Regions from separate parts of the Saccharopolyspora sp. NPDC002376 genome, predicted to be linked through region 1. Evidence: riboswitches for the same ligand, from Rfam matches in the RefSeq annotation. Region 1 holds a riboswitch; each other region holds the start of a gene.
What was found. Region 1 has a riboswitch for cobalamin ahead of metE (5-methyltetrahydropteroyltriglutamate--homocysteine S-methyltransferase). Riboswitches for the same ligand answer to the same signal wherever they lie in the genome.
Positions count from the first base shown of each region.

Region 2: another riboswitch for cobalamin. It lies ahead of ACWCO2_RS34540 (HoxN/HupN/NixA family nickel/cobalt transporter); the one in region 1 lies ahead of metE (5-methyltetrahydropteroyltriglutamate--homocysteine S-methyltransferase).
Region 3: another riboswitch for cobalamin. It lies ahead of ACWCO2_RS05250 (putative cobaltochelatase); the one in region 1 lies ahead of metE (5-methyltetrahydropteroyltriglutamate--homocysteine S-methyltransferase).
Region 4: another riboswitch for cobalamin. It lies ahead of cobN (cobaltochelatase subunit CobN); the one in region 1 lies ahead of metE (5-methyltetrahydropteroyltriglutamate--homocysteine S-methyltransferase).

Region 1 is NZ_JBSFBZ010000003.1:59,630-61,823, reverse strand. Features, by position in the region: gene metE (5-methyltetrahydropteroyltriglutamate--homocysteine S-methyltransferase) at 1-1,322, opposite strand, end outside; cobalamin riboswitch at 1,443-1,662, opposite strand; gene ACWCO2_RS03250 (ABC transporter ATP-binding protein) at 1,835-2,194, shown strand, end outside.
Region 2 is NZ_JBSFBZ010000087.1:13,300-15,493, reverse strand. Features, by position in the region: gene cobA (uroporphyrinogen-III C-methyltransferase) at 1-96, opposite strand, end outside; gene ACWCO2_RS34540 (HoxN/HupN/NixA family nickel/cobalt transporter) at 231-1,283, opposite strand; cobalamin riboswitch at 1,361-1,486, opposite strand; gene ACWCO2_RS34535 (DUF1876 domain-containing protein) at 1,780-2,049, shown strand.
Region 3 is NZ_JBSFBZ010000004.1:215,536-217,729, forward strand. Features, by position in the region: gene ACWCO2_RS05245 (GNAT family N-acetyltransferase) at 17-484, shown strand; cobalamin riboswitch at 606-784, shown strand; gene ACWCO2_RS05250 (putative cobaltochelatase) at 826-2,194, shown strand, end outside.
Region 4 is NZ_JBSFBZ010000011.1:121,893-124,086, forward strand. Features, by position in the region: gene ACWCO2_RS10965 (precorrin-3B synthase) at 1-684, opposite strand, end outside; cobalamin riboswitch at 828-1,008, shown strand; gene cobN (cobaltochelatase subunit CobN) at 1,107-2,194, shown strand, end outside.

The DNA of each region.
Region 1 (2,194 bases):
GTCTGCGGGAACGAACCGATCGTCGTGGTCGGCAACGGCGGCAGCTGCAAGGACTTCTGCTGCGCCGCACGCCGCTTCTGGTAGTCGCCGCGCTGCGAGTGCTCCGGCCGCAGCGACTCCAGCCGCGCGCGGACGCGGTTGTTGCGCACGCGCGTCGCACCCGCCCGGTCGGCGATGGCGTCGCGTGCGGCGGAGAGCTCGTCGGCCACGACGTCCCGACCGTCCCGCAGAGCACGCCCGAGCACCACGACCTCGTGGATCTTCTGCGCGGCGAAGGCCAGCCAGGACTTGACCTGCGGATCGATGTCCTCGACCTGAACGTCGTAGGGCACGTGCAGCAGCGAGCACGACGTGCTCACGGCGACCTCACCGGCCAAGCCGAGCAGGGTGGCCGCCGTGGTGAGCGCGCGGTCGAGGTCGGTGCGCCAGATGTTGCGCCCGTCGACGAGCCCGGCGACCAGCGTCTTGTCCCGCAACCCCGGCACCCCGGACAGCGAATCCACAGTGGACGGATCGGTCACCAGGTCCACGCCGAACGCTTCAACCCGAGTTCCCGCGAGTACCCGCAGGGCCTCGCCGAAGTCGCCGAAGTACCCCGCTACCAGCAGCTTCGGCCGTGCGGACAGCCCGCCTAGCTGCCGATAGGCATCGCCGAGCGCCTTGAGCTGCTCGGGCGTGCGGTCAGCGGCGAACGCGGGCTCGTCGAGCTGCACCCACTCGACCCCGGCGCGGTGCAGCTCGCGCAGCAGTTCGGCGTAGGCCTCGAGGAGTTCAGGCAACTTGCCCAGCGGCTGGAAGGAATCCCCCGCGGCGGACTTGGCCAGCAGCAGGAAGGTCAGCGGACCGACCATCACCGGGCGCGTGGTCACCCCGGCCTCCAGCGCCTCGCGGTACTGCTCGACGGGCGTGCGGTCGGCCAACGAGAACTTCGTGCCCGGACCGATTTCCGGCACCAGGTAGTGGTAGTTGGTGTCGAACCACTTGGTCATCTCCAAAGGCGCCACCGCATCCACGCCCCGCGCCATCGCGAAGTAGGTGTCCAGCGGTCCGAGTCCGAGCTCGGTGTAGCGCTTGGGCACCGCACCGAAGGTGACGGCGGTGTCGAGAACCTGGTCGTAGTAGGAAAAAGTGTTGCTGGGCACCGAGTCCAGGCCGGCGTCGCGCAGCCGGCGCCAGGTGTCGACGCGCAGGTTCCGGGCGGTTTCGCGCAGTTCCGCCTCGCTGGAACGGCCCGCCCAGTAGCTCTCCAGGGCTCGTTTCAGCTCTCGCTTCGGGCCGATCCGGGGATACCCGAGTACGGTCGATCCGATTTTGCCGGTCAAGTCCTCACCTCGCGAGCTCGACATCAGGGGTGCCGAGGTCGTGCGGGCGTGGACCAGCGGGCAGGCAGCAGCCGCTCGTCGGTCAGGTCCTCCCACGAGACCTCGAACCGCGCCCACCGGTCAGCGGGCGCACCGGCGGCAGGTCTTCGGACTCGCGGGCGCTCTCCGAATCGGAGATTCCTATTGGCCGTCGCTTCCCAGAAGTTGGCGTCCAGTGCTCGATGACGGCGGTCGTTCCCGCTCACCGCTGCGGGGCAGTCCCGGATTCGCACCGGGTTCCCTCTTGCCTCGTCCCCTCCCGCTGCGCGGAAGCGGACGAACCACCAGCACTGCCAAGGCTATCCACCGAACCCCCGTTGGCAAGGCCCGTCCAGTATCCGGCCGCCGTCCACCGCGGCTGAAGTCGATCTCTCCGATGCTGAGATCCACGCCACACTCGATCAGCCCCGCTTCGGAGATGTAGTATCTGTACTACATATCGACGAATGTACATTACAGAAGGTACTGGGGAAATGACAGCTACCAACGACCACGCGATACCGCCATCCACCGATACGACCGTGCTCGACGTTCGCGACCTGCGGATGAGCTACGGAACGACGGACGTGCTCAAAGGCGTCGACTTCACCGCGCGCCGCGGTGAAGTCCTCGCGCTCCTGGGGCCCAACGGGGCGGGCAAGAGCACCACGATCGAGATCCTGGAAGGCTTCCGGATGCGGTCGGGCGGCGACGTCCGAGTCCTCGGCGCCGACCCGGCGCACGGCGACGAGCGCTGGCGGGCGCGGCTCGGCGTCGTGCTCCAGTCCTGGCGCGACCACGGCAAGTGGAAGGTGCGCGAACTGCTGTCACACCTGAGCAGCTACTACACGCCC
Region 2 (2,194 bases), on a different contig from region 1:
CCGGCGCTGCGCGACGGTGCCCGCGCCGACGACGACCACCCGCTTTCCGGTGAGGTCCAGGCCGGCGAAGTAGTGGTGCTCAAGGTGCTTGGTCATGTCCGTAGTCCAGTCGTGCTCGCCCGGCGACGTCGCCGGGGACTCGTGCTCAAGGGGCTGTTGGCCACTTCGTCGTGGCTCACGATCACCGGTCTGGCCGCTCGGCGCCACCCCGACCAGCCCGTGGACGCCGGTCACGCGCGCTCCGCCCGATCGCGATGGGAGGCGAGGCTCCACCAGAGCGCGGCGCCGCCCCATACTGCCATGAAAACGGCCAGGGTCAGATAGCCGAGCAGTTCGAAGTGGTCGCTGATCGCCGCGATCGGCGTGGTGTTCGGCACGCCGAACTCATCGAGCACACCGGCGAGCACGACCAGCGCGACGACCGCCGCCAGCACCACGGTCAGCGCGGTGGTGGTCACGTTCACCCACAGCCGCCGCAGCGGCTGGGCCAGCGACCAGGCGTAGGCGCGGGACATCAGCATGCCGTCCACGCTGTCCACAGTGCACATGCCCGCGGCGAACAGCAGCGGCAGGCTCAGCACGGCGATCGGCGACAGCTGTCCCGGCGTGACCATGGCCAGCACGGTGATCTCGGTGGCGGTCTGCATGCCGAGACCGAACAGCAGCCCGATGCCGAACAAGTGCCAGGAGCGGGCGACGTTGCGCATCCGTCCGCGCAGCAGCCGCGCGAGCAACCCGCGACGGCCGAGCACCATCTCGACCTCGGTCTCATCGATGTCACCGCGCCGTGCCCGGCGCAGCAGGCGCACCGCGTCGCGCAGGACCAGCGCGTTGAGCACGGCCAGGGTGGTCAGCACCGCGATCACGACCAGGTCCACGACCGTCGAGACCTGCACTCCGGCCTGCTCCGCCCACCCCTGCGCGGCGGGCCCGGCGACGAACGCGACGGCGAACGCGAGGAAGAGCACGACGCTGGCGTGTCCGAGGGCGAACCACATGCCGGTCGAAACCGGACGTCGTCCGCGTTGCATCAGCAGTCTCGTGGCGTCGTCGATCACCGCGACGTGGTCGGCGTCGAAGCCGTGGCGCAGGCCGAGCAGGTACGCCGTGGTGCCCGCTGCGGCAAGCCCGCCCGCCATGCCGAAGTTGTCCTGGTGCAGCAGGTAGGCACCCCAGCCCACCAGGTGCAACGCCCCGACCGCGGCCAGCACGATCGTCGCTTTGCGCCGCTCCTCCGCGCCCCAACCGGCGCGCAGCTGTTCCGTTCCGGATTCCCCAACCATGGGTTCTCCGACCTCCTGGGTTTCCCGCCCGAGGGGCTCGGTGTCCGCGCGCCGCGGTGCGACGCGGGGCCGGCGCGCAGTCTCCTGACTCCCGGATCGACGCGGCACCCCGGCCTTCCAGCTGCGTGGCAGCCGTGGCCTCGGGTGGGGGCCGCTCCCCGGTCACAGTGGCGGGACCGTCCCGGATTCGCACCGGGTTCCTGCACTGTCGGCGGCGAGATCCTTCCGCGATCACCGGCCCCGGGTCAAACCCCGGTGACCGCGATCACCTGAATCACAGTTTCAATTGAAACTGTGATCACCCGTGCCTGGCATTTACAGTTTCAATTGAAACTGTGGTCTGCGGAGCCGGCGGAGCCTCACCGGAAGCCCGCCCACGACTACTCCGAACGGATGAACATCGGCCTTTCGCCGGTCGGGCACCGCGCGCATGCTGGGGGTTACGGCGACCTGAAACGGCCTGCGCCAGCGGGCTGACGGGGACCAGGAGGCCACCATGAACGAGACGCACACGATCACGTTGAACCTGCAGGTCGTGGAGGCGGGATCGAAGACCACCGCCGACGTCGGGTTCACCACCCCGGCCGGTCAGGCGCTGCACGGCCATGGAACCGCGCGACGCCACCCGGACGACCAGGAGGTACCGCAGATCGGCGACGAGATCGCGATCGCCCGCGCCCTGTTCGAACTGGCGCACAAACTGCTGGACAACGCGGCCAAGGACATCGGAGAACGCCTCCACCGCCGCGTGCACCTACCCGCCTGACCACAACGGCGATTTCGCGCGAGACCCCTTCGCGGAAGGCAGATTTCGCGCGAGATCGCCGGTTCACGAGTGCACCTCGAGGGCTTCGCCGACCGCCTTCGCAGCGAGGTCCGCGACGTCTTCGCCCAGCCCCTGACGGACCCGG
Region 3 (2,194 bases), on a different contig from region 1:
TGATATCCAAGTAGGGATGACCCTGCACCCGCTCGCGACCGCCGTCCACCGCGCCTACACCGCGGACTTGGACGCCGAGGACTTCTACCGGATGCTGCGCCTGCGCGTCGACGTGTTCGTCGTCGAGCAGGAGTGCGCCTATCCGGAGTTGGACGGTCGCGACCTGGAGGACGCCACCCGGCACTTCTGGATCGACTCGGCCGACGGTTACGTGCTGGGTTACCTGCGGCTGCTCGAGGATCCCGACGGTGTCTTCCGGATCGGCCGGGTGTGCACCGCCAAGTCCGCGCGCGGGTTGGGGTTGGGCCGCAAGCTGATGCGCGCCGCCGTCGCCGAGGTGCAGAACGCGCCCGCGGTGCTCGCCGCCCAGGTCAACGCGAAGGACTTCTACCGCTCCTTCGGCTTCGTCGAAGACGGGGACGAGTACCTCGAAGACGGCATTCCGCACGTCGACATGCGCCGCGAGCCGCGCCGCCGCTCCTGACGGACGCACCCGTTTCTGCTCGTGAGCGTTTTGCGGTGCTGTGACACCGCGAAGTGCGCACGACCCACGGGCAGTGGCGCACGTCTCGCGGAGGCCGCGGAAGGTTGGTCCGCCGTCGCGGTTCTGCGACGATGCTCCATGATCCGAATGCAAGGGGTGCGGCAGGAAGCCGGTGTGAATCCGGCGCGGTCGGCGCCACTGTGACCGGGGAGCGGCCCTCCCCCGAGAGCCACCGGGGAGACCTGGGAAGGCCGGAGGGGCGCGGTGATCCGGGAGTCAGGACACTGCGATCCCTTGTTCCCGCCACCGGGGCGTCCGCACCCCGAGGAAGGAACACCGGCATGTCCGCTGCTCCGCGCTTCCCCTTCTCGGCCGTCGTCGGCCACGACGATCTCCAGCTGGCGTTGCTGCTCAACGCCGTGCACCCGCGCATCGGCGGAGTGCTGGTTCGCGGCGAGAAGGGCACGGCGAAATCCACCGTGGTGCGCGCGCTCGCGTCGCTGCTGCCGTCGCTGGACGTGGTCGCCGACTGCCGCTTCAGGTGCGCTCCGAGCGACCCCGACCCGCAGTGCCCGGACGGGCCGCACGACTCGACCGCGGTGCAGCGCCCGGCGCAGCTCGTCGAGCTTCCGGTCGGCGCCACCGAAGACCGCCTGATCGGTTCGCTCGACCTGGAGCGCGCGCTGACCGAGGGCGTCCGCGCCTTTCAGCCAGGTCTGCTCGCCGCCGCGCACCGCGGCGTGCTGTACGTCGACGAAGTGAACCTGCTGCACGACCACCTGGTCGACCTGCTGCTGGACGCCGCCGCGATGGGGCGCGCGCACGTCGAGCGGGAAGGTGTCTCGGTTTCGCACGCGGCGTCGTTCTTGCTGGTGGGGACCATGAATCCGGAGGAGGGTGAGCTGCGGCCGCAGCTGCTCGACCGGTTCGGGCTCACCGTGCAGGTCGCGGCGTCGCGGGAGGTCGCGACCCGCACCGAGGTGGTGCGCCGACGACTGGCCTTCGAAGCCGATCCGGCCGGGTTCGCCGCGAAGTGGGCCGATGCCGACGCATCCCTGGCCTCGCGCATCCGCGTTGCGCGGGACCGGGTTGAGCACGTGACACTGCCGGACTCCGAACTTCGCCGAATCTCCGCGCTGTGCGCTTCTTTTGACGTCGACGGGATGCGCGCTGACCTCGTCCTGGCGCGCACCGCGATCGCGCACGCGGCCTGGCGCGGAGCCGACGAAGTTGCTGAGGCTGATGTCGAAGCAGCGGCCCGGCTCGCGTTGCCGCACCGGCGTCGCCGGGACCCGTTCGACGAGCCGGGCATGGCCGAAGACCAGCTGGAACAAGCACTTGCCGAGGCGGCGGAGCACGCCGAGGACGACGAGCCGCCGGAGGGGCCGGACGGCCCCGGAGGCGGTGGTCAGACGCCGGACGAGCCGACGGAGCCGTCAGGCGGAGGCGGCGCGGAGCGCAGCGACGACAAGGAGCGGAGCGACGGGCGGGCGCCGGCGGACAAGGCGCCAGCGGCGCCGACGCCGGCGTTCCGGGCGCGGCTGCTGGAGGTGCCGGGGCTCGGCGACGGGGCGCCGGGACGGCGCTCGCGGTCGCGGTCGCGGAGCGGCCGGACGACACAGTCGTCTACTGTGGAGGGACATGGTGTGCACGTGGCGGCGACCTTGGCCGCTGCGGCGCCGCACCAGGTTGCTCGCGGCCGCAGCGGTC
Region 4 (2,194 bases), on a different contig from region 1:
CCGAATCACGCGCCCGACCTGCGCATGCGTGGTCGGCACCGGGGGCATCGGATCGGCGGAAACAGCCTCGGCGCCCAGTCGTTCAGCGATCCGTCGCGCCCCGCCGTCGAGTTCGGCCAATCGCCATGCCGAACAGCCCTGCGCTGCCTTCTCCACCAAGAAAGCTTCGGCGGCTGCGATGGCGACTCCAACGGCTCGCTGCGGGGTCGTTCGTACACCAGAATCCATTCCGGCGAGCAGCAACGCGACGGTGTCCGCGAACATCGCTCGCAGCGCGACATCGGCGCCGAGCGAGCTGACGTCGCCGCTGCCGTCATCGACCGCGAACAGGAAACGTCCAGGCAGTTCGGCCAACTCCGGAGTCGCGCAGAGCGCCGCGTCGAGTTCGGCCGCCACCGCTCGCACGTCCACCAGCTCGCGCCCATCAGCGGAGGGCGAGCCGATGATGTTGCGAACTCGCTCGTGCGTGTCCGACGGCAACAACCCCGCTTCGCGCAGCCGCGCGGCGAGCTCCTGCGACGCCCCGGGCGGCAGGCCGCGGACCTGCAGGTTCGCCCGCGAAGTCAGCTCCAGTCCACCGTCCCCCAACGCCGCGACGGCAGCCAACGCACGAACCTGGGACGGGGTCAGCGCGCCGCCGGGAACGCGGATCCGGGCCAGTCCGCCGTCGGCGGCCTCGTGCACCCGCAACGCGCCAGGACACGCATCCCGTTCAGGTCTGGCTCTTCGCAACACGCGGCAGATACTACGGACCCGGGTAGTTGCGGACGCAAACCAAACGCGGTGCGACGCGCATCATGCTCGCGAACCTTGACGTAGGATCACCCCGTTGCGGAAAGTAGTTCGCAGCATCATGCGGCGATGTGCGGAGGAAGTCGGTGCGAATCCGGCGCGGTCCCGCCACTGTCACCGGGGAGCGGACTCCACGATGCCACTGTCCTAACAGGACGGGAAGGCGGAGCGAGCGCTGATCCGGGAGCCAGGAGACTCCGGTCGCCGTTGGACCTGCCGACCGGGGCGAGGAACCCCGAGAGAGGTGCCGTCATGCGCTGCGCAAGCGCGCCCTGGCCCAGCGACGCCGTTCGCCGAGCCGAGGAGCGATCCGCATGATCCTACTTCTGTCCACTTCGGACACAGACCTGCTCAGCGCCCGTGCCGCCGACGCCGACTTCCGGCTCGGCAACCCCGCCCGGCTGGGCGTGGATGACCTGCCGCCGCTGCTGGAGGACGTCGAGCTGGTCGTGGTGCGGCTGCTCGGCGGCCGCCGGGCCTGGGAAGAGGGCCTGGACGCGCTGCTGGCGGGACCGCGCCCGGTGGTCGTGCTCGGCGGTGAGCAGGCCCCGGACGCCGAGCTGATGGAGTGCTCGACGGTGCCGGCCGGGGTGTGCGCCGAAGCGCACCGCTACCTCGCCCATGGCGGCCCGGACAACCTCGCTCAGCTGCACCGATTCCTCTCCGACACGGTTCTGCTCACCGGCCACGGCTTCGAACCGCCGGCGGAAACGCCGTCCTGGGGCGTGCTCGAACGGACCCCGCAGCGCACCGAAGGCCCGACCGTCGCGGTGCTCTACTACCGAGCGCACCACATGGCGGGCAACACCGCGTTCGCGCACGCGCTGTGCGAGGCGATCGAGGACGCCGGCGGCCAAGCCCTACCGCTGTTCTGCGCCTCGCTGCGCGCACCCGACCCGGAACTGCTGGAACAGCTGGGCAAAGCGGACGCGCTGGTCGTCACCGTGCTCGCCGCCGGAGGCACCAAGCCCGCCACCGCTTCGGCCGGTGGTGACGACGAGGCGTGGGACGTCGGCGCGCTCGCCGAACTCGACATCCCGATCTTGCAAGGCCTGTGCCTGACCAGCAGCCGCGCCGCGTGGGAGGAGAACGACGAAGGCCTGTCGCCGCTGGACATGGCCACGCAGGTGGCAGTGCCCGAGTTCGACGGCCGCTTGATCACGGTTCCGTTCTCGTTCAAGGAGAACGACGCCGAAGGCCTGCCGGTCTACGTCGCCGATCCTGAACGGGCGGCCCGCGTCGCCGGCATCGCGGTCCGCCACGCCGCGCTGCGGCACATCCCGCCGCAGGACAAGCGCCTGGCGCTGATGCTGTCGGCCTACCCGACCAAGCACTCCCGGATCGGCAACGCGGTCGGCCTGGACACCCCGGTCAGCGCGGTCCGCCTGCTGCGGGAGCTGCG